DNA from 3 places in the Bradyrhizobium sp. USDA 4532 genome. Region 3 is predicted to be linked to each of the others. Evidence: predicted binding sites of a transcription regulator. Region 3 holds the regulator's gene; each other region holds the start of a gene.
The links. Region 3 encodes PhoB, which activates phosphate uptake and scavenging genes when phosphate is short. Its sites were predicted from a motif close to TGTCATNNANCTGTCAT; they were not measured.
Positions count from the first base shown of each region.

Region 1 (7,899 bases), 6.5 Mb from region 3:
CTCGCTGCGGTTCGTCTCAGCGCCGAGTCTGTGACGATGCGCCGATCCAGATCAGCGCAGCCGCCGCCAGCAACACGCCGGCGGAGATGACGAGGGCCGCATGCAGGCCGGTGATGAAGGCCGCGGACCGGCTGACCATCGAGCCGAACAGCGCGACACCGAGCACGCTGCCGGTCTGCCGGGTCGCGTTCAACACCCCGGCCGCGATGCCGGCATGCTGCGGCTCGGCACTGCCGAGCAGCGCCGATGTCAGGGGCGGCACCAGCAGGCCGAGGCCGCCGCTCATGGCCAGCAATTGCAGGCAGATCGCGAGGAAGCTGGTGCCGGGGCCGATGAACAGCATCGCAAGACATCCGGTGGCGGAGAGAGCGGCGCCGAGCGCGATTGTCGCCGGCGCGCCGATCCGCTCCGCGACATGCGGTGCGATCAGGTTGGCGGGCAGCACGGCGCCGAGCATCGGCACGAACGCGAGGCCAGTGGCGAACGCCGACAGCCCGTTGACCTGCTGGAAGTAGAGGCTGAGCACGAAGATCAGGCCGTAGAACGCGACATTGACCAGGAGGCCGACCAGCGAGGTCAGGGCAAACATCCGGTGGCGGAACAGCGAGAGCGGCAGCATCGGCTGCGGCGCGCGCGCCTCACGCCAGACGAACAGCACGGCGAAGACGGCGGCGAGAGCGAAGCCCGCGACCACGAACGGGCTGCCCCAGCCGAGTGCGCCGCCTTCGATCAGCGCGCCGGCCAGCGTGCCGAGCGCGGCGATCGCCGCGACCTGACCCGGCAGATCGAGCCGGTGTTGCTGATGACGCGTGGTTTCGCTGGCAAAGCGCCAGGCGAGCCACAAGCCGGCGAGGCCGATCGGCAGGTTGACCAGAAAGATCGCGCGCCAGCCGACCAGCGCGATCAGTCCGCCGCCGACGAACGGGCCGGCGGTCAGCGCGAGGCTCGCGCCCGCGGCCCAGACACCGACCGCGCGTCCCCGCGCCTTCTCGTCTTCATAGGCATGGCGGAGCAGCGCCAGCGAGTTCGGCACCAGGATGGCCGCGGCCAGCCCCTGAACGCAGCGGGCGGCGATCAGCGTCGCCGCATCAGGCGCGACCGCGCAGGCAACCGATGCCGCGGTGAAGATCGCAAACCCGGCCATGAAGATGCGCTTGGCGCCGATCCGGTCGCCGAGCGCGCCCGCGGTCAGGATGAAGGCCGCAAAGGCAATCGTGTAGGCGCTGACCACCCATTGCAGTTCGGCAACGCCGCCGCCGAGCGAGGCGCCGATCGCGTTGAGCGCCGTGTTGACGATGGTGACGTCGAGCTGCACGACGCCATAGCCGAGACTCATCGCGGCGAGCGTCAACGTCGCCGCGAGCCCGCTCGTTTGCTGATGCGACGTTGCGCGGCGGTCCGGCATGTGCCGGACGTTCAGGGATGTCTGTTGCATGGTCTTGTCCTTGCTCTCGGCAACCAATGCGAGACATAGGCCTTCGTTTCGCCGCAACACTTCGCCACGGATCGAAGTGTGAAATCGCGTGCCTGGCCGATCTGTCCGACGGCGGCCCGCTTGCGCGGCGTTTTGCCTCAATAGACCTACGGACCGCCCTCGCGCGGCTCACCGGCCCGAGCGCAGGGCGCATCATGCGCATGCGCGCGCCGACTTCACACTTTGGTAAACGTCACAGCCGGCTCAGCCGTCCCCATGCTGACGCATATCGTCCATTCGCCTCGCGCCAATGAACCCGCATCGACGCCGGGACGGCCGCAAAATCGGCAAAAAAGCCGGCGAAACCGCCTGAAACGGCGGAACATGCAGTGGCCCCATCGCGGTCCTGCGACTCACATTCCGCAGAGCGAGAACATATGTAGCCAATATGACAATGACGCTGGACGAGGGCCGAAGGTTGGCTTGTCAAGGGCTGCACAACGCATCGGTTTTGCCTTATGGGTCATCGCGTACGGTGCGTTTGCCCGTCACCCGTCGCCGTCCGTGATCGGGTCCCACTGAAATTTGCCGCCCCGCCGGGAGGATGAATGCTTCGGCTGCTGACCACGCTCGGGCGTGGTTTCAAGGAAAAGATCGGCTGGAAACGGCTCGGGATCGCCGCGAGTGTGTTGATCATCGCGTTCGCGATCACGTCGCTTGTTCACACCCTGAAGGGCGTCGATACCGGCATCATTCTCACCGCGCTCACCAACATCGCGCCGCACCGGATCGCGCTGGCGGCGCTCTGCGTGGTCGGCGCGTTCTGCACGCTGACCTTCTACGACTTCTTCGCGCTGCGCACGATCGGCAAGATCCATGTCCCCTACCGCATCGCAGCGCTGTCGAGCTTCACGAGCTACACGATCGGCCACAATATCGGCGCCACGGTGTTTACCGGCGGCGCGATCCGCTTCCGGATCTATTCCGATTATGGCCTCTCCGCGATCGACGTCGCCAAGATCTGCTTTCTGTCGGGCCTGACCTTCTGGCTCGGCAATTTGTTCGTGCTCGGCTTCGGCATGGCCTGGCACCCGGCGGCGGCGTCGGCGATGGACCTGCTGCCGCCGGCGATGAACCGGCTGATCGCGCTCGGCTGCCTTGCCGGCATCGGCGCCTATTTCGTCTGGCTCCTGACCGGCGAGAAGCGCCGCGAGCTCGGCCAGAACGGCTGGAAGGTGGTGCTGCCCTCGGCCAAGCTGACGCTGCTGCAGATCCTGATCGGCGTGGTCGATCTCGGTTTCTGCGCGCTCGCAATGTACCTGCTGATGCCGACCGAGCCGCATATCGACTTCGTCTCGCTGGCGGTCGTGTTCATCCTGGCGACGCTGCTCGGCTTCGCCAGCCACGCCCCCGGCTCGATCGGCGTGTTCGATGCCGCGATGCTGGTGGCGCTGCCGGAGTTCAGCAAGGAACAATTGCTGGCGACGCTGGTCGTGTTCCGCATCCTCTACTTCCTGATCCCGTTCGGGATTTCGATCTCGATCATGGGCATGCGCGAGCTCTGGCTCAACGTGGTGCAGCCCTGGCAAGAGCGGAAACGACTAAGCCAAGCCTGCACGGCTTCGGCGACCGTGCGGCAACCGATCGAAAGCCGGCAGCAGCGGGTCAGGCAGCTGAAACGGTAACGGACCACGTGATCCGCCCTTGTGCGGGCCCCTCGATCCCGGATTTTCGATCCTCGCGGCCGCTTCTCTTATTTTCGCCGTACCGCTCGCGTCAAACCGCGCCATGATTGGCTTTTTGGTTCGATTTTCGTTTCGGGTGACGGTCTGCAGCGTGCTGCTCGGCAGCGCGCTGGCCGCGGTCTTCGCATCGGCCGCGGACGCGCAGGACAACCAGCTGCAGATCTCCTGGGAGGTCCGCAACCGCTTCCGCCTGTTCCGCGAGGAACGCGACTTCCGCCTGCATGTCGAAAGCGGGCTTGGCCGCACCGTGCTGGCCTCGGAACAGACGCTGGAACTGCAAAGCGACGGCCGCGGCTGGGCGCGCAACACCGTGAACCGGCTCTGCATCGACCTGCAGGGCCGCGTCAGCGAGCCCTGCACGCGCGACAACGTCAAGGAAAGCTATCTGACGCCGATCGATCATCCGATCGTCGTGCGGCTCACCGGCCCGGTTCCGGTCGGCGCGACCTGTGCCTGGTCGTTCGACGACGGCGACGGGCCGCAATCCTCGACATTCGATTGCGCCGAGCCGATCAACCTGCGCGTCCGCTACGGCCGCACCACGGTCGCGACCGTCGACGTCGCAAGCGGCTCGGACGCCAACCAGCGTGTGGCGACGCAGATCGAGGTGCGCGACCTGCTGATCGCGGGCCTCGGCGACAGCATCGCATCCGGTGAGGGCAATCCCGACCGCGCGATTGCGCTCTCCGACGAGGGCTTCTGCTTCCGCTCCTATCTCGGCGGGGCGCAATATTACCGGCCGAGCCGCGCCGGCTACAAAGGCGGCCGCGCCTGCGAAGCACCGGACACCCTGACCAACTGGCAACGCCAGAGCGCGCTGTGGCTCAACTCGGCCTGTCACCGGTCGCTGTACAGCTACCAGACCCGCACCGCGCTCGCGCTCGCCGTGCAATATCCGCACATCGCGGTGACCTATCTGCCGCTGGCCTGCACCGGCGCCAGCATCGCCGACGGCCTGCTCGGCTCGCAGCAGGCGCGGGAATGCCTGCCGACGAAGACAGCCAACACCTGCTCGGGCACCGTCAACGGCCAGATCGCGGAGCTGCGCACGGCACTCGCCGCCGCCAAGCGCCGTCAGCCCGACCGCACCCTCGACCTCGTGCTGCTGTCGATCGGCGCCAACGACATCTACTTCTCCGGCCTCGTCGCCAACGTGATCGTCGACACGCCGACCGAGCGCACGCTGTTCAGCCGCGGCGGCTCGATGGCCAGCGTCGACGATGCCCGTTCGGCGCTGGCGCGCGACCTGCCGGCCGATTTTGCCAAGCTGCGCGACGCGCTGAAGCCGCTGGTCGGCGGCGATCTCTCGCACGTGATCTACACGGCCTATGCCAATCCGGCGCTGGCCAATGGCGGCGCGCCCTGCCCCGGCGGCCGCGCCGGCTTCGAGATCCATCCCTCGTTCAACGCGGATCCCAACCGCCTCGCGTCGGTCTCGAGCTTCGTGCAGAACGAGTTCCTGCCGCAGCTCAAGGCGATCGCGCAGTGCCAGTCCGGCATCATCTGCCGCAATCCGCAGGCCGACCGCATGACCTTCGTCGATGCGCATCAGGACGCGTTTGCGAGCCATGGCTTCTGCGCACGCGCCTCGACCGATCCGGAATTCGACCGCGACTGCTTTGCCGCCAATGGCGACAGCTTCGTGTCGGACATCGTCGCCGCCGCCAACCAGCCGCTCAAATGCGGCCGCAGCGCCGGCGAATACCGCGCCTACCTGCCGCGCGCGCGCTGGATCCGCGACGCCAATGACAGCTACTTCACGGCGATGACCTACCCGCAGGGCCTGCCGTCCTCGATGCAGCCAAGCGACATCCACGACGCGACATGGGGCATCCTGTCGGCGGTGTATGGCGGCGCGGTGCATCCGAGCGCCGAAGGCCATGCGGCGATGGCCGATGCCGCGGTCCCCGCGGCCGCCACCGTGCTGCAGTTGAACACCGCTGTGCCCGAGGTGATTACCGAGCCGGTCGCGCCACTGCCGATGCCGATTGCACCGACGGGACAGCGCTGAACGCTCACGCTGCCACGCAAGAGCGGAGCATGAGCGTGCGCAGATCGGAGCGTTAGAGAGAAGTGCTAAAGCATGATCCGGAAAAGTGCGAAGCGGTTTTCCGAAAAGATCATGCTCAAACAAAGAACTAAAGCGCGATGACGATTCAACCTAATCTCATCGCGCCTAGCAGGCCGTTGAAGAACTCAGCCGCGTTCGCAAACGAAGGCTGAATCGTCGCTATTGTGGATGTAGAAGTGGCCAACGAGCCTGCCCGCAGTGCCGATCATGGCCCATCCGCGACCACAGGACGGATCATTCTCGTCGTGCCCCTCCCATGAGAACTCGGCGCAGGCCGATCCGTCGCGGGTGCCGTAGCGAGCATCCAGGAAGCCCTTGAGAGCCCCAAACGCTATTTCGCCATCGGACTTGCCACGGAAGGTGAGATGCGCCTCTCCGACAAGATCGAGGAAGTCGCTGTCCCAGTTGTCCATTTCGACGATGCGCCAGCGGCCGGCAAAGGCCTTGGCAAAGCCGGGCACCTTGGCCATCAACCGGTCTCCGCGATCAACTTGGGCAGCCGCACCAGATTGTAGGCGGCCGCAGCGAAGGTAAAGGCCCATCCGACCCGATCACGGCCACGGAATCTGGTCTTCTCTTGCCCGGCGACCGTCTTGATCCAGCCGAATGCCTCCTCAATCCGCTTGCGGATGCGCTGGCTGACAGCATAACCGCCGTGCCGGGTCGTACGCCCGTCGATCGCAGAGCTACGGCCGCCGGTATTCTGCGCAACATGCGGCGTCACGTTCATCGAGCGCAGCTCGTTGACGAAGTCTTCTGCATCGTAGGCTTTGTCGGCACCAAGCGTGATCGCTGTCGGTCGATCGGCACGAGGCTCGATCATGTGCAGCGCGGCCACCCGTTCGGCATGCCCACCGGCCTGCGTCAGGCAGGCGTCGACCAGCAAGCCGTGGCGGTTCTCCATCAGCCCGTGCCCGATGAAGCACAGCTTCGTCTCCTTGCCTTTCCCCTTGCGGTAGAGCCTGGCCTCCGGATCGGTGGTCGAAGCATGCGTGTCGTTGGAGCGCTTCTGGCCATGGAAGTTCGCTTCAGCATTGCGCCCGCCGCCTTGGGCCGGCGGCTCGCCGGAGCTATCCTTCGGTTTGACGCTCTTCATCGAGGCCCAGGCCTCGATCAGCGTGCCGTCGACCGAGAAGTGATCGCTCGACAGAAGCTTCTTCACCCTGGGCTGCGCCAGCACCGCCGCAAGGAACTTCGCCGCGATGTCGCCTTCCAGAAGCCGGTCGCGGTTCTTCGAGAATACCGAATGGTCCCAGGCTGCATCGTCGACGCCGATTCCGACGAACCAGCGGAACAGCAAATCATATTCCAACCGCTCCATCAGAAGTCGCTCCGAGCGGATCGAATAAAACGCCTGCAACAGCATCGCCCGCAGCAGCTTCTCCGGCGGGATCGACGGCCGTCCAATCGGCGAATAAAGGGCGGCGAACTCGTGCTCCAGCGCCGCCAGCGCCTCGTTCACGATCGTCCGGATCCCTCGCAGCGGATGATCACGCCGCACCCTTGCTTCCAGGTCGACGTAGCTGAACAGCTCGCCCGTTCGATTGTCGCCGCCGCGCACGCACCATCTCCGAATCTCGTCGGAGCCAATGAATCATGATCCTCGGTCGGCGGCGACCGCCTTTTTTCAACAGCCTGCTAGTGCCGCTTCGTCGCGGGCACCGGCGCCGCCGGCTTCGCCACCGCGGCTTGCGCCGGCAGATATTTGGCGACGATCGCGGGATCGAGTTGGGCCACCGCGGTGTCAGGCAGCCGGGTCCAGACCTCATCCTTGCCGAACAGCGAAATGCCGAGAAAGCCGCGCATCGTCAGCGTCTGACCATCGGCGCTCAACGTCATCTTGGCCTTGTAGACCTTGCCGTTGCGCGGATCGAGCACGTTGCCACCTTCATAGGCGAGCCCGTTGCGCTTCATGTCGCGGATGAGGGGAATGCCGAGCCACGGCATGTCCTTGCGATCGTCGGTGCATTTCGAGCAAACCGGATTGGGCGGGTCGCCGGGCGATGAGAACATCTTTGCGATCATGCCTTCGAACAGGCCATTGCGCTCGATCACCAGGAACCAGCCCTCGGGCTTGCCGTCTTCGATCTTTTGCCACAGGCCGGCAGCCGACGGGTCGGCCGCCGAGGCCGCAAGCGGAGCAGCTAGCGCAAAGGCCGTGGCGATCGCGAGGATCAGCCGAAGTCTGGATAGCGTGTTCCGCATCATCATCACCTGATCAATCGACCAACTCGACTACAAGCAGACTACGGCCATTTCACGGAGCGTTCCAGTGCCCGCGCCGCGCAGGAGCCGCGCAGGAAGTGGCCCATGCCCCTGGCATTGGTCTCTGCCCGAGTGAAATCAGTTCACCCCGAGCTTCTTCTGCAGACTCGATGACGATGTTGTGTATTGGAACACCAGCCGCTTGTCCGGATACACGTAGCGGTGCGCCTTCTGCGCCATCAGCGCACCCTCGTGGAAGCCGGAGAGAATGAGCTTGAGCTTGCCCGGATAGGTGTTGATGTCGCCGATCGCGAAGATGCCTGACACGTTGGTCTCGAACGCCGCGGTGTCGACCGGCACCAGATTGTTCTCCAGCGCCACGCCCCAGTTCGCGACCGGGCCGAGCTTCATGGTGAGTCCGAAGAACGGCAGCATCGTATCGCAGGCGATCGTCGAGACCGCAT
Region 1 is NZ_JALJZN010000001.1:272,705-280,603, reverse strand. It holds gene J2R76_RS01195 (MFS transporter) at 17-1,435, opposite strand; gene J2R76_RS01190 (YbhN family protein) at 2,023-3,099, shown strand; gene J2R76_RS01185 (hypothetical protein) at 3,203-5,170, shown strand; gene J2R76_RS01180 (hypothetical protein) at 5,356-5,700, opposite strand; gene J2R76_RS01175 (IS5 family transposase) at 5,700-6,791, opposite strand; gene J2R76_RS01170 (DUF2147 domain-containing protein) at 6,869-7,435, opposite strand; gene J2R76_RS01165 (NAD(P)/FAD-dependent oxidoreductase) at 7,574-7,899, opposite strand, start outside.
Region 1: a site for PhoB is predicted at 1,852-1,868, ahead of J2R76_RS01190 (YbhN family protein). Genes of this name have one in related genera too.

Region 2 (7,899 bases), 3.4 Mb from region 3:
TCCGCGCCGGCCAGCCGCACATCTCGCAGGCCTGGATGCCGCGCTTCAGCGGCTCGAGGCCGTGCTTGAAGATGACGTTTTCCGACATCCGCACCTTGACCCCGATCAGGAAGTCGGGGTTCTCGGCCAGCGCCATCGCGCAGGCTTCGACCTGGGCGTTGTCGATGTTGTAGAGCTCGGCCACCGGGAATGCCGACAGGCCGTTGTTGGCGATGTGGACGAAGGCGTAGATCCGCGCCCGCGATTGCGCGACGATGAAGCGCCGCAGCGCCGCGAGGTTGTTGACGCCGGCGTCGCCCGCCGAGACCACCGTCGTGGTGCCCTGGAATTGCACCAGCTCGTCGGCGGGAATGCCGATCGCCGATCCGTACGGGTAGACGTGGCAGTGCAGATCGACCAGACCCGGCATCACGAGCTTGCCCGACGCGTCAATGGTCCTGGCGGCGCGAGCAGCCGGGATCTCGTCTTCGATCGCCTCGATGATGCCCCAGCGGATGCCGATGTCGCGCTTGCCGCGCAGCGACTGGCTGGGATCGATGACATCGCCGTTCTTGATCACGAGGTCGAACTTGTCGTCCGGCCCCATCGCCGCAGCGGCCGGCCTCGCGATGGCTGCGGCAGCGGCCGATCCCGTCACTTTCAAAAAATCCCGGCGTGAAAATTCGCTCATGGCAACGTCCCCCCGAACATTGATTTTTATGGCGCGATGATGCGTCGGACGCAGCGGTTAGGCAAGGCCGGGAAAGCCGCCCGTGCGCTCGCTCATCGGTTGTGCGCACCAACACGCGACGGCAGCAGCGTTCGAGGCAGTTGCTGAACAAGCGTTCAGAAAACTCCTCTGATTCCTGCGGAACGTTTCAACCTCCGTACGGTTTTCTCTTCGCTTATTTGAGGAGGATGAGATGAAAAAGATTGGCTTTGTTCTCGCGGCGGTTGGTGCGCTTGCGGTGGCCGTTCCGTCGATCGCGAGCGCCGAGACGGTCGTGATCAGACATGGCGGTCATCATCACTGGGACCGCGGCTGGGGCGCACGCGCCGAAATGCGCCATGACCGTGGCTGGCATCGCGGTTGGCATCATGGCTGGCATCACGGCCATGACCGGACGGTGATCATCAAGCGTCATCACTACTAAGGACCGACACAACGGAAAATGGCTCCTCACGGAGCCATTTTCTTTTCTGCTTCCTCAGGGCCAGCGGCCTCAATCCCACGCCGGCGCAAACCCCGGATTGACGCAGCGCATGTCCTTGGGCAGCGCGGCAATCGCCTTGCGGTCCGCGTCGTCGAGCTTGACCTTCAGTGCGTCGAGATTGGCCTTTTGGCTTTCGGCGCGCGAGGCTTTCGGAATAGCCGCCACTCCATCCTGATCGAGCAGCCATTTCAGCGCCACCTGCGCCGCGGTCGCATCATGCTTGCTGCCGATTTTCGCCAGCGTCTCGTCGGTGGCGAAGCGGCCCTGGGCGAGCGGACAATAGGCCACCAGCGGGATCGATTTCGCGGCGAGATATTTGCGCACCGGCGTCTGGTCCAGCATCGCGTGATATTCGATCTGGTTGCAGGCGATCGGCGCCTTGATGTCCTCGACCACGGTCTTGAGCAGCGCGGTGGTGAAATTGGCGACGCCGATCGCGCGAGTGCGGCCTTCCTCCCTCAGCTTCATCAGCGTCTCGAAGACGGCAGGCAGCTTCATACTCCGCGACGGCCAGTGCACCAGATAGAGATCGACGTGATCGAGCCGCAGCTTCTTCAGGCTGGCGTCGAACGCTGTCCGGATCGCATCCGGCGCCAGGTTCTCGTGCCAGACCTTGGTGGTCACGTGCAGGTCCCTGCGCGCGACATTCGAGGCAGCGATCGCCGCCCCGATCGCCTCTTCATTGCCGTACATCTCGGCGGTGTCGATATGCCGATAGCCGAGCCCAAGCGCGCTCTCGACCGCCGCGCGGCAGGTATCGCCCTGCATGCGGAAGGTGCCGAGCCCGAGCTGCGGCAGGCTGATGCCCTGTGTCTGCAGATTTTCCATGGATAGCTCCTGACGCGTGGGACGCCGATGCCATCGACGACGTCACGCCAGCAAATCGTTTCGTGGGAATGAAATTGGCAGGACTGCCGACACGCAGTCTGCCCGCAAACCGGGCCCTCGGGCAAGACGCCGGCAATCAAGATGTCGCGACGGATCAGAGACGGCGCTAGATGTGCTGCGCCATGATCTGGCCGGGCCGCGCGTCCGGCCGCGGCTCGATATAGACCGACCAGAGGTCGTGGTTGTCGACGTCCTTCAGCGTCACCGTCATCACGCCGGTCTTGCCGTCGATGTCGACGCGGCCGAAGAATTGCAGCCCGAAGCACGGCGCGAGATTGTCGCCCTGCTCGGCCGAGCAGCCCTTCTGGTACATCGCCTTCGGGCCAAAGGTGTTGTCGAGCTCGCCCGGCGACCAGGTGCCGGCATGCAGCGGACCGGAGACGAACTCCCAGAACGGCTCGAACTCCTGGAACACCGCGCGGTTCGGATCATAGTGATGCGCGGCGGTGTAGTGCATGTCGGCGGTGAGCCACACCGTGTTGCGGACCCCGGCGCGCTTCATGAAGGACAACAGATCGGCGATCTCGTGCTCGCGCCGCGCGGGCGGCCCGTCGCCGAGCGCGACCGCATCGAGGCTGACGAGGCCGATCGGCAGATCCGCCGCGATCACCTTCCAGACAGCATCCGACGCCACCAGCTCCCGCTTCAGCCAGGCGAGCTGGCTCTGGCCGAGGATGCAGGCGTGGTCCGGATCGCCCTGCTTGTTCCAGCTGGAATCGCGATAGGAGCGCATGTCGATGATGAAGACGTCGAGCAGCGGCCCGTAGGGAATCTTGCGGTAGACGCGGCCATCGCGCTCCGGCATCAGCCGCATGGGCATGAATTCGTGGAAGGCGCGGCGTGCCCGTGCCACCAGGCGCGAGCTGCCGTCCGCCTCATAGCCGGTCGCATCGGTGGTGCCGAGTGGCGACCAGTCGTCGGCCACCTCGTGGTCGTCCCACTGCGCGAACATCGGCACCTCGGCGTGGAAGGCGCGGAAACTCTCGTCGAGCCAGTTGTATTTGTAGTTGCCGCGAAACTGATCGAGGCTCTGCGCGACGACGGATTTCTCCTCGGTGACGATGTTGCGCCAGATCTCACCGTTTGGGAGTTTCTGCTCCGACGGCACCGTGCAATCGGCGTAGATGTGATCGCCGGAATGGATGAAGAAGTCCGGACGCTCGTCCAGCATGGTGCGGTAGCTGCGCAAGCCGCCGCGCGCGGGGTCGATGCCCCAGCCCTGCCCGACGACGTCGCCGGACCAGACGAACGAGACGGGACGCCGGTCGGCCGGCGCGGTTCGGAAATGGCCGACCCGGCTTTCGCCTGATGTGCCCTCGCGGTCCTCGAAGCGCACGCGATAGAACAGGTCCTGGCCCGGCGGCAGGCCGTCGAGCAGCAGCTTGGCGGTGAAGTCGCGCTCGGGCAGCGCATCGGCGGACACGGTGCGCAGGATGCTGGCGAAGCTTTCGACCGCGGCGCATTCGATGTGCATCCGCGCGGCGCGATCGGCGCGCGCCCAGATGACAGCGGAATCGCTTGCCACGTCGCCGGACTGGATGCCCGCAATCGCGGGCCGATCCGCGGCGCGGCTCAGATACGGTCTTGCCAGCGCGCCGAATCCCGCCAGCGCCGCGGTCGACGCCGAGCGCACCAGAAGCTGGCGCCGGGTGAGGCCTCGCCGCCTCGCGGAGTTCGCTGTCGGCATCGAATAACCTTCGTCGAATCGCACCGAAGGTTTTGCCTGCGCTCCTTGACTCCGGCCTTACGGTTTCTTGACTCTCCGCCGACGGTTTTGCGACGGCGGGATGACTCGGGGGCGGCTGCTGGGACGGCGGCCCCGGATATCGAGCGCTCAAGCACCAAACCCGTCATCCTGAGGAGGTCGCGAAGCGGCCGTCTCGAAGGATGAACGGCCCGTCCGTGGCCGATCCATCCTTCGAGGCTCGCTTCGCTCGCACCTCAGGATGACGGGTCAAGGATTGACGCACTTCGAGAAAGCAGAGGCGCGAGAGCGCCGCCTCACCGATGCCAGTTGCAGATGCCGCCGGTGCGGCACGGCCAGGTCTGGATCCGTGTGTCACGGGCCTCCGCATCGAGCGGGTTCGAGTGGCGGCGCGCGAGCTTGGCACGGGCGGGCACGCGCGCTTCCGCGCGCTTCTTCTCGTGCGGCGCGGTCACCCTGGTGGTCCGCACGGCTTTCTTCGGCGCGACTTTCGGCTCCTCGACCTGCGGCTCGACATTCGCATGCTGATCGGGGCCATGGTCGGTCTTCGCCTCGACCGGAACGGGCTCGAACTGCGCCGCCGGGCCAAGCGGCTTCGGCGACAACACTGCGCGTGAAAGATCGAGGCTGAAGAACTCGCTGGGGCGATACTCGTCAGCCAACGCCACGCCGCCCAAAGCCAGGCACGCGGTACAAACGGTTGCAACAAAAGCGTTTTTCAGGACCATCAAACGGCCTCCTGAAATCACTCGAACAGACAGCCATCATGTAGGGGCTCGGGCGTACGAATCCAGCCACCGCTTGCAGGCAGGGTTGCCGGTCAACCAGGGCGGCTGTGGAAAGTTCCCCGGCCTTACTCCGCCGCCTGCGCCAGCGGCTGGCTGATCGCGCGCTCCAGCCGAGCGCATTCGGTGCGGTAGCGGGCGACGTTGCCCTCCTTGATGTGGCCATAACCACGCACGAGCTCCGCAGCCTTCGCCAGCGCCACGAGGCGCGGCAAGTCGAGCGGCTTCTTGCCGTCGAGGTGACGCAGGATCATCGCCGAATACTCGACCGGCAATGCGCGCTCCATCTTGCGCTCGGCGGTATAGCCGAAGATGTCGAAGGCGGTGCCGCGCAGGCCCTTCAGCCTTGCGAGCATGCCGAACGCCGTGAAGATCCACGGACCGAATTCACGCTTCTGCAGCCGCCCGGTGACGGGATCGCGCTGGGCCAGCAGCGGCGGCGCCAGCAAGACCTTCAAGCCGGAATTGCCTTGGAATTGTTCCCTCAAGGCCTTGCTGAACTCGCCGTCGGAATAGAGCCGCGCGACTTCGTATTCATCCTTGTAGGCCATCAGCTTGAACAGGCCCTTTGCGAAGGCCTCCGTCAGGTCCTGCGAGCCCGGCGCGGCCGCCGCCTCGGCGGTGCGGACGCGCGCTACATCGTCGAGATAGCGCCTGGCGTAGGCCGCGTCCTGATAGTCGGTGAGGAATTTGGCGCGGAACGCGATCGCCTCATCAAGCGTCTTCTTGGCCGGCGCGGCGCCGGCGCTCTTGAAGCGTGCGGCGCTGACCACGCGTTGCAGATCATGCGCGGCGAGCCGGCCCCACGAGAACGCGGTCTTGTTCATCTCGATGGCGGCGCCGTTGAGCTCGATCGCCTTCAGGATCGCTTCCAGCGACAGCGGGATCGCGCCGCGCTGAAAGGCAAAGCCGAGCATGAAGGCGTTGGTGGCGATGCTGTCGCCCATCAGCGCGGTGGCAAGCCCGGTGGCATCGAGGATATCGAGGTCGCCAGGCGTCACCGCGCCGTTTAGCGCATCGCGCATCGAGCTGGCTTCGAAGTCGATATCGGGATCGATCACGAAGCTCGCGGTCGGCAAGAGATCGGCGTTGACCACGGCGCGGGTGACGCCGCGCTCGGCGCGGCTCAGCGCCGGCACGCTGGTGGCGACGACGAGGTCGCAGCCGAGGATCAGGTTGGCATTGCCCGGTGCGATGCGCACCGTGGTCAGCATGTCGGAGGCGGGCGCGAGCCGGACATGGCTCATCACGGCGCCGTTCTTCTGCGACAGGCCGGTGAAGTCGAGCGTCGAACAGGCGAGCCCCTCGACATGCGCGGCCATGCCGAGCAGCGCGCCGATGGTGATCACACCGGTGCCGCCGATGCCGGTGATCAGGATGTTGTAGGGATTGCTCAACGCGGCCACAGGCGGCGTCGGCAAGTCGGCGAACAACGCCTTGGGATCGGCGGCAGCGCGGTCCGCCTTGCGCAGCTTGGGGTCCTGCACCATCACAAAGCTCGGGCAAAAGCCCTCGATGCAGGAGAAATCCTTGTTGCAGTTCGACTGGTCGATGCGGCGCTTGCGGCCGAGTTCGGTCTCCAGCGGCTGCACCGAGACGCAGTTCGACGCCACCGAGCAGTCGCCGCAACCCTCGCAGACGCGCTCATTGATGAAGACGCGCTTGGCCGGATCGGGGAACAGCCCGCGCTTGCGGCGACGGCGCTTCTCGGCGGCGCAGGTCTGGTCGTAGATCAGGACGGTGAGGCCCTCGATCTCGCGCAGGATGCGCTGCACGGCATCGAGCTCGCGGCGATGATGAATGGTAGCGCCGGCCGGGAAATAATTGGCGGGATATTTGTCTGGATCGTCGGAGACGATCGCGAGCCGCTTGGTGCCCTCCGCCCAGACCTGGTGTGCGATCTGCGACACCGTAAAGCCGCCCTCGGCCGGCTGGCCGCCGGTCATCGCAACCGCATCGTTGTAGAGGATCTTGTAGGTGATGTTGACGCCGGCCGCGGCCGCTGCGCGCAGCGCCAGCAAGCCGGAATGGGTGTAGGTGCCGTCGCCGAGGTTCTGGAACACATGCTGTTCGCTGGTGAACGGCGCCTGCCCGATCCAGCTCACGCCCTCCGCGCCCATATGCGAGATGGTCTGGGTGTTGCGGTTCGGCACCGACAGCGCCATGCCGTGGCAGCCGATGCCAGCCATGGCGCGGCTGCCCTCGGGGATCTTGGTCGACGAGTTGTGTGGGCAGCCCGAGCAGAAATACGGCGTGCGCTGCAGCTTCGCGGTGCCCGTGCCCTCGGCGGGGCGATCGAACGCCTCGAGTTTTGCCAAACGCTGCTCCAGCAGCGGGCTGCGGTGACCGAGCCGGCGCAGCCGCGCCACCACGGCGGCGGCGACCATGGTCGGCGTCAGCTCGCCCTCGCTCGGCAGCAAGGGAGCGCCGCTCTCGTCGCGCTTGCCGACCACCGAGGGACGCTTGGAGGCGTCCATGTTGTAGAGGATGCGGACCAGCTGGTCCTCGATGAAGCCGCGCTTCTCCTCGACGACCAGCACATCCTGCAGGCCCTCGGCGAAGGCGCGCGCGCCGCGCGCTTCGAGCGGCCAGGTCAGCGCCACCTTGTAGATGCACAGCCCGAGCGCCTGCGCATCGGCATCGGTGATGCCGAGATCGGCGAGCGCCTGGCGCAGATCGAGATAGGCCTTGCCGGTCGCCATGATGCCGAGCCGCGCCGGCTTCGAATCCAGCACGATGCGATCGAAGCGGTTGACGCGGGCGAAGGCCGCGACCGCCTCCATCTTGGGCCCGTGCAACCTGCGCTCGGCTTCGAGCGGCGGATCCGGCCAGCGGATCGAGAGCCCGTCCGGCGGCATCTCGAAATCGTCGGGCATGATGATCTTGATGCGATCGGGATCGCTGACGATCGAGGCCGAGCTTTCCACCGTCTCGGAGATCGCCTTGAAGCCGACCCAGCAGCCGGAATAGCGCGACAGCGCGAAGCCGAGGATGCCGAGGTCGAGATAATCCTGCAGCGTCGCCGGATTGACCACCGGCATCAGCGCCGAGGCGAACACCTGCTCGCTCTGATGCGCCAGGGTGGAGGATTGGCAGCCATGGTCGTCGCCGGCCAGCGCGATCACGCCGCCGTTCGGCGAGGTGCCGGCGGAATTGGCGTGCTTGAGCGCGTCGAGTGAACGGTCGACGCCTGGGCCCTTGCCGTACCAGATGCCGAACACGCCATCGACCTTGGCGCCGGGGAACATGCCCACCTGCTGGCTGCCCCACACCGCGGTCGCCGCCAGATCCTCGTTGAGGCCCGGAACGAAGGCGATGTCATGTTCCC
Region 2 is NZ_JALJZN010000001.1:3,462,917-3,470,815, forward strand. It holds gene J2R76_RS16375 (amidohydrolase family protein) at 1-670, opposite strand, end outside; gene J2R76_RS16380 (hypothetical protein) at 903-1,133, shown strand; gene J2R76_RS16385 (aldo/keto reductase) at 1,203-2,021, opposite strand; gene J2R76_RS16390 (alkaline phosphatase) at 2,188-3,768, opposite strand; gene J2R76_RS16395 (hypothetical protein) at 4,083-4,514, opposite strand; gene J2R76_RS16400 (indolepyruvate ferredoxin oxidoreductase family protein) at 4,640-7,899, opposite strand, start outside.
Region 2: a site for PhoB is predicted at 3,858-3,874, ahead of J2R76_RS16390 (alkaline phosphatase). Genes of this name have one in related genera too.

Region 3 (7,899 bases):
CCTCTATGAGAAGATCTCGAAGTCCGAGATGGACGACCGGGTCGAGAAGGCGCTGCGCGGCGGCGCGCTGTGGAACGAGGTCAAGGACAAGCTGAACGCCTCCGGCCTGTCGCTCTCCGGCGGCCAGCAGCAGCGCCTGTGCATCGCGCGCACCGTGGCGGTGCGTCCCGAGGTGATCCTGTTCGACGAGCCGTGCTCGGCGCTCGACCCGATCTCGACCGCCAAGGTCGAGGAGCTGATCCAGGAGCTCTCCGAGGACTACACGATCGCGATCGTCACCCACAACATGCAGCAGGCGGCGCGCGTCTCCGATAAGACCGCCTTCATGTATCTCGGCGAGCTGATCGAGTTCGACGACACCAACAAGATATTCACCTCACCGAGCGATCGGCGCACCCAGGACTACATCACCGGCCGGTTCGGTTGACCGGCGCATGATCCGGAAAAGTGGAAACCGGTTTTCCGATCAGGTCATGCTAAAATTCAGGACACGAAACCATGATCCCCGGGATCATGGTTGAGGGAGACAAGCGATGGCTTCTGAACATACCGCCAAGGCATTCGACAGCGACCTGCAGGAGTTGACTCGCCTGGTCGCCGAGATGGGCGGCCTGGTCGAACGGATGATTACCGAGTCGGTCGACGCGCTGATCCGTCGCGACGTCGCGCTCGGCAAGCGCGTGGTCGCCGCCGACATCGAGATCGACAATCTGCAGCGCAACATCGAAGAGCGGGCGGTGCTGACGATCGCCCGCCGCCAGCCGATGGCGATCGATCTGCGTGAGATCGTCAGCGCGATGCGCGTCGCCACCGACCTCGAGCGGATCGGCGACCTCGCCAAGAACATGGGCAAGCGCGTCGCGGCGCTGGAGAGCGATTTCCAGCCGCTGAAGCTGATCCGCGGCCTCGAGCACATGACCGACCTCGTGCTGTCGCAGGTCAAGTCGGTGCTCGACGCCTATGCCGCGCACGACCTGCCGGCGGCGATGAACGTCTGGAAGGGCGACGAGGAGGTCGATGCGATCTGCACCTCGCTGTTCCGCGAACTGCTCACCTACATGATGGAAGATCCGCGCAACATCTCGTTCTGCATCCATCTGATGTTCTGCGCCAAGAACATCGAGCGGATCGGCGATCACGCCACCAATATCGCCGAGACCGTGTTCTACATGATCGAGGGCCAGCAGATCACCGACAAGCGCCCGAAGGGCGACATGACCACTTTTGCCACCACGGTGCCGGGCAACTGAGGCATGATCGGCAAGCACGGAACCGGCAAGAGCGAAACTGGATGATCCTCGCGACAAATCGTTTCCGCGGGGACTATGCTCAAGGAAGTAAGCGTTTCGGTTTGCGTCTGGGCAACGGATCACCACAGAGAAAGAACTTAAACCGATGAGCGCACGCATTCTGGTAGTCGAAGACGAGGAAGCGCTGACGACGCTGTTGCGCTACAATCTCGATGCGGAAGGCTACGATGTCGAGACGGTGGGGCGCGGCGACGATGCGGATACAAGGCTGAAGGAGCGCGTTCCCGACCTCGTGGTGCTGGACTGGATGCTGCCGGGCCTGTCCGGCATCGAACTGTGCCGCCGCCTGCGGGCGCGGCCCGAGACCAAGCAGCTTCCGATCATCATGCTGACCGCGCGCGGCGAGGAAAGCGAGCGCGTGCGCGGGCTTGCCACCGGCGCGGACGATTACATCGTCAAGCCGTTCTCGGTGCCGGAGCTGCTGGCGCGGGTGAAGGGCCTGTTGCGCCGCGCCAGCCCGGAGCGGCTTGCGACCGTGCTGACCTACGGCGACATCGAGCTCGACCGCGAGAAGCGCCGCGTGGCGCGCTCGGGCCGTCCGATCGATCTCGGGCCGACCGAGTATCGCCTGCTCGAATTCTTCCTTGAGCATCCCGGCCGCGTGTTCAGCCGCGAGCAATTGCTCGACAGCGTCTGGGGCCGCGACATCTACATCGATGAGCGCACCGTCGACGTGCATATCGGCCGCCTGCGCAAGCTGCTCAATCCGGGCCGCGAGCAGGATCCGATCCGCACTGTGCGCGGCGCCGGCTACGCGCTCGACGACCGCTTTGCCAAGGCCGAGCCGCAGCCGTAACGGCCATGCGGCATTCATAAACCGCAACACGGCGTCGTCCCGGCGAAACCCGGGACCCATACGCTGCGGCCAGCGCAATCGGCACGCGGCCAGACGGCTTTCTAACAACACCCATTCGTGGTTATGGGTCCCGGCCTGCGCCGGGACGACGCTGGTGATATAGCCGGGCTGGGTCACACAAAAAAATCCCCGCTTTCGCGGGGATTTGTCTTTGAGGTCTTCCGTCGTTTTCCCGAGTGCTCACTTGATCTGCGGTTTCGCCGACGGCCGGCGGCGATCGGCGGCGGGCTGGTAGGCGACGCGCGAGTGATGCGCGCAATAGGGCAGGCCGCCGAGCGCTTTGCCGCCGCAGAAGAAGAATTCCGGGCTCGAGGGATCGCCGACCGGCCAGTGACAGGTGGCCTCGTTGAGCTCGAGCAGCGACAGCCGCTGGCTCATCGGCACCACATTGTCGTAGGAGATCGGATCGGGCTCCATCTCGGCCTCGAAGGCGTGCGCCAGCGCGGTGTTGCCGCGCGAGACCGGGCGCGCCACCCGCATCATGTGCTGGGCGGGGCGGGCCTTGCGCTGCCGCGGCGCGGCCGTGGAGGGTGCCTTGGCGCGGCCGGAGAGGCCGAGCCGATGCACTTTGCCGATCACGGCGTTTCGCGTCACATTGCCAAGTTCCGCCGCGATCTGGCTGGCCGACAGGCCGGACTCCCAGAGCTTCTTCAGCTGCTCGACGCGATCGTCGGACCAGGTCAATACAGTCATCGCATTCTTCCCTTCGCGTAGCGCCGGCCAATCATTGGAGCGGCGCTGCGAGCCAATCTGGACAAATATCCCTGCGGCCAGAATCCCTTAGCCCTCGCCGGGCACGGTGTTGCGCCCGAACGTTTACGCGAGACACAAAGGCTACTTAGAGGGTCCAGTACCGCCGCACGAGATGTCGTACCCGACAGGCCAAACGCTACAATATGGCGTGACTCTGGCGCAAGAGTCCGCGGTCGTGCGTCCACATGTTCCCACACAGTTAAGCATCGCGATGAGGCTTTTCCACCGCACCGGAATGCTCCGGATTGCGCTCGTTTCGCATTGCAGGAAGGCCACTTCGTGGCGATTGACACTTACCGACCGCAGCATAGAATGCCCGCCACGTGCCGCCCGCAAAGGCGGCCGTTTTGTTTTCCGAAGCTGGCCGTTGCTGCGCTGGCGTCAAGGCGCGCGGCAATTGTCGGCTTAAAAACCGTCAGTGATCGTCATGACCAACGCTGCCACGTCGCATCTGCTCCCCGTCTTCGCCAGGGTCGATCTCGGTTTCGAGCGCGGTGAGGGCGCCTGGCTGATCGCAACCAACGGCGACCGCTATCTCGATTTCACCTCGGGCGTCGCGGTCAACGCGCTCGGGCACGCGCATCCGCATCTCGTCAAGGCGCTGCAGGAACAGGCGACCAAGCTCTGGCACATGTCGAACCTGTTCAAGAGCCCGGACGGCGAGGTGCTTGCCGCGCGGCTGTGCGAGCAGAGCTTTGCCGACTTCGTGTTCTTCTGCAATTCCGGCGCGGAAGCGATGGAGGGCGTGATCAAGCTGGTCCGCCACTATCACTTCTCCAAGGGCCATGGCGAGCGCTACCGCATCATCACCTTCGAGGGCGCCTTCCACGGCCGCACGCTGGGCACGCTGGCGGCGACCGGCTCGGCGAAATATCTCGAGGGCTTCGGCCCGCCGATGGACGGCTTCGACCAGGTGCCGCATGGCGACATCGACGCGGTGAAGAAGGCGATCGGTCCGCACACCGCCGGCATCCTGATCGAGCCGGTGCAGGGCGAGGGCGGCGTGCGCTCGGCGCCACAGGCGTTCTTCAAGGCACTGCGCGCGCTGTGCGACGAGCACGGCCTGCTGCTCGCCTTCGACGAGGTGCAGACCGGCATGGGCCGAACCGGCGAGCTGTTCGCCTACAAGCGCACCGGCGTCACGCCGGACGTGATGTCGCTGGCCAAGGCGCTCGGGGGCGGTTTCCCGATCGGCGCGGTGCTGGCGACCGCGCAAGCCGCGGCCGGCATGGCGCCCGGCTCGCACGGCTCGACCTTCGGCGGCAATCCGCTCGCGGTCGCCGCCGCCAATGCCGTGCTCGACGTCATGCTGAAACCCGGCTTCTTCGAGCATGTGCAGAAGATGTCGCTGCTGCTCAAGCAGAAGCTCGCCTCCGTCGTCGACCGCTATCCCGGCGTGCTGTCGGAGGTACGCGGCGAGGGGCTGTTGATCGGCGTCAAGGCCGTGGTGCCGTCGGGCGACCTGATCGCAGCGCTGCGCAGCGAGAAGCTGCTCACCGTCGGCGCAGGCGACAATGTGGTGCGGTTCCTGGCGCCGCTGATCGTGACCGAGTCCGAGATCGACCAGTCGATCACCGCGCTCGAGCGCGCCTGCGCGACATTGTCGGTGGCGCAGCCGAAGAAGGCGGCTGGATAATGAGCAAGCCGGTCCGTCACTTCCTCGATATCAACGAGCTGCCGCTCGGCGAACTGCGCAACATGCTGTCCGCCGGAGCCGCCATGAAGGCGAAGCTGAAGGCGCATGAGAAGGGCAGGAAGCCGCTCGAAGGCAAGACGCTGGCGATGATCTTCGAGCGCCCGTCGACCCGCACAAGGGTGTCGTTCGACGTGGGCATGCGCCAGCTCGGCGGTGAATCCATCATGCTGACCGGCGCCGAGATGCAGCTCGGCCGCGGCGAGACCATCGCCGACACCGCGCGCGTGCTGTCGCGCTATGTCGATGCGATCATGATCCGCATCCTCAACCATGACGCGCTGCTCGAGCTCGCGGCTCACGCCACCGTTCCCGTCATCAACGGCCTGACCCGGCGTTCGCATCCCTGCCAGGTGATGGCCGACCTCATGACCTATGAGGAAAACCGCGGCTCGATCGAGGGCAAGACCGTGGCCTGGACCGGCGACGACAACAACGTGCTGGCCTCCTGGGCGCATGCCGCCGAGCGGTTCAAGTTCCAGCTCAATGTTGCGACCCCGCCGGAGCTGTCGCCGAAGAAGCCGATGCGCGACTGGATCAAGGCGACCGGCGCGCCGATCATGCTCGGCACCGATCCGGAAGCCGCCGTGCGCGGCGCCGACTGCGTCGTCACCGACACCTGGGTGTCGATGGGCGACAAGGAGGGCGAGCACCGCCACAACGTGCTGCGGCCCTATCAGGTCAATGCCAAGCTGATGTCGCTCGCCAAGCCGGACGCACTGTTCATGCACTGCCTGCCCGCGCATCGCGGCGAGGAGGTCACCGACGAGGTGATCGACGGGCCGCAATCCGTGGTGTTCGACGAGGCGGAAAACCGCCTGCATGCGCAGAAGGGCATTCTGGCCTGGTGTTTCGACGCGGTCGCGTAGTCGGAGATCAGTAAGCGTTGTCGTCCCGGGCAAGCGAAGCGCGACCCCGGACCCATAACCATCGCTGTCAATCGTTGCGAAGGCTGGGGCACCAGCTTGATGCAAGCAACTCACATCGGTGGTTATGGGTCGCTGCTTTCGCATGCTTTCGCAGGGACGACGGAAACATCCGCGTTAGTGAACCCCTTTATTTCATGGTCCGAGACCCCAGATAGAGCGCCATGGTTTCACAATCCCCCGACATCAAAATCACGCCCGAGGCGCCGGTTCGCGCGCCCTCAGCGGTTCCGGTCGACGATGCCGTGCTGGCATTCGAGGTCGGCGCGCTGGACCTGCGCGGCCGGCTGACCCGGCTCGGCCCCGCGCTCGACGAGATCCTGCACAAGCACGATTATCCGCCCGCGGTCGGCAAGCTGCTCGGCGAGGCGATCGTGCTGACCACGCTGCTCGGCTCGTCGGTCAAGTTCGAGGGCCGCTTCATCCTGCAGACCCGGACCGAAGGTCCGGTCTCGCTCCTGATCGTGGATTTCCAGGCGCCCGACCGGCTGCGCGCCTATGCGCGCTACGACGCATCGCGCCTCAAGAATGGCCAGAGCTCGGGCGAGCTGCTCGGCAAGGGCCACCTTGCGATGACCATCGATCAGGGCTCCAACACCAGCCGCTACCAGGGACTGGTCGCGCTCGACGGCGGCGGCCTGGAAGAGGCGGCCCACGAATATTTCCTGCGCTCGGAGCAGATTCCGACGCGGGTGCGGCTTGCGGTCGGCGAGGAGATGCGCGGCGGCGAGGGCGGCAAGCTGCACTGGCGTGCCGGCGGCATCCTGCTGCAATTCCTGCCCAAGGCGCCCGAGCGCGCCAAGCAGGCCGATCTGCATCCCGGCGATGCGCCGGAAGGCACGGCCACGCATAGCGTGCCGGACGATGACGCCTGGGTCGAGGGCCAGTCGCTGATCTCGACCGTCGAGGACGTCGAGCTGATCGATCCCGATCTGTCCGGCGAGCGGCTGCTCTATCGCCTGTTCCACGAACGTGGCGTGCGTGTCTTCAACCCGCAAACGCTGCGCGCGCAGTGCTCCTGCTCGCGCGACGCGGTGTCGTCGATGCTGAAGAGCTTTGCGCCGAACGACCGCGCCGAGATGGTCAAGGACGGCAAGGTCGTCGTGACCTGCGAGTTCTGCTCGTCGGTGTATGAATTCACTCCGCAGGAAGCCGGCGTGGAGTAGACGCGTTCGTCATCGTAGCCCGGATGAAGCGCAGCGAAATCCGGGGCCGCTCCAACCGCGGATGCACCTGCCCCGGATTGCGCTTCGCTCCATCCGGGCTACGCAGGCGTCAGTTCAGCACCCTTTTGCCGCCCGGGCTCGGGCTGTCCAGCGAAAATGTCGGCACGTCGATGTCGAAGCGCTCGCCGGCTTCGGTGACCATCTGATAGCTGCCGGTCATGAATCCGGAGGCGGTCGGCAGCGGCACGCCGCTGGTGTATTCGAAGCGTTCGCCGGGCGCGAGCACCGGCTGCTCGCCGACCACGCCCTCGCCGCGCACCTCCTGGCGGCGGCCGGTGGCGTCGGTGATGATCCAGTGCCGCGTCCGCAGCTGCACCGTATCCGGGCCCGAATTGACGATCACGATCTTGTACGACCAGAAATATTCGCGCCGGTCGACCGACGAGCGCTCCGGCATGAAGTTCGGCTCGACGGTGACTTCGATCTGGCGGGTAACGGCGCGGTACATGCGGCTCAATCCGATGGTCCTGGCGCATGGTCCGCTTTCGACCGGATCATGCTCAAACAGGGCGCTATCATAGCCAATTGAACCGCCGGAACCAATCGCCTGCCAGGCCGCGAAAGGGCGGGCTTGGAAAGCCGGATTTGGGGCGGCCCGTTCATCGCGGTTTCAACATAGTTCCGCTCTAAAGCGCGGCCGCATGCCGCCGCACTCCGTGCTTTGTCGGCAACTCGCGGACCGATATTATCTTTTCAGCACGGCGTGCGGGGCGTCCGCGGCCGACACGGTGTTTGATGAGCTCGATTGCCGATCCCATAGCCGGTTCGCCGGTGGCTGACGTCAAGGCCGAAGTAAAGGCAGAGGCCGAGGCGAAGGTTGCTGCGCCCGCGATCACGCTGCCGGCGACCGGCGAGCGCGAGCTCCGCCTCGATCTGTTCCGCGGGCTCGCGCTGTGGCTGATCTTCATCGATCATCTGCCGACCAATCTTCTGACCTGGCTGACGATCCGCAATTACGGCTTCTCCGACGCCACCGAGATCTTCATCTTCATCTCCGGCTACACCGCGGCCTTCGTCTACGGCCGCGCGATGCTGGAGGGCGGCTTCGTGATCGCGACCGCGCGCATCCTGCGCCGGGTCTGGCAGATCTACGTCGCGCACGTCTTCCTGTTCACGATCTTCCTCGCCGAGATCT
Region 3 is NZ_JALJZN010000001.1:6,821,900-6,829,798, forward strand. It holds gene pstB (phosphate ABC transporter ATP-binding protein PstB) at 1-427, shown strand, start outside; gene phoU (phosphate signaling complex protein PhoU) at 534-1,250, shown strand; gene phoB (phosphate regulon transcriptional regulator PhoB) at 1,396-2,106, shown strand; gene J2R76_RS31360 (GcrA family cell cycle regulator) at 2,347-2,859, opposite strand; gene J2R76_RS31365 (aspartate aminotransferase family protein) at 3,347-4,555, shown strand; gene argF (ornithine carbamoyltransferase) at 4,555-5,481, shown strand; gene J2R76_RS31375 (Hsp33 family molecular chaperone) at 5,703-6,704, shown strand; gene apaG (Co2+/Mg2+ efflux protein ApaG) at 6,814-7,212, opposite strand; gene J2R76_RS31385 (OpgC domain-containing protein) at 7,500-7,899, shown strand, end outside.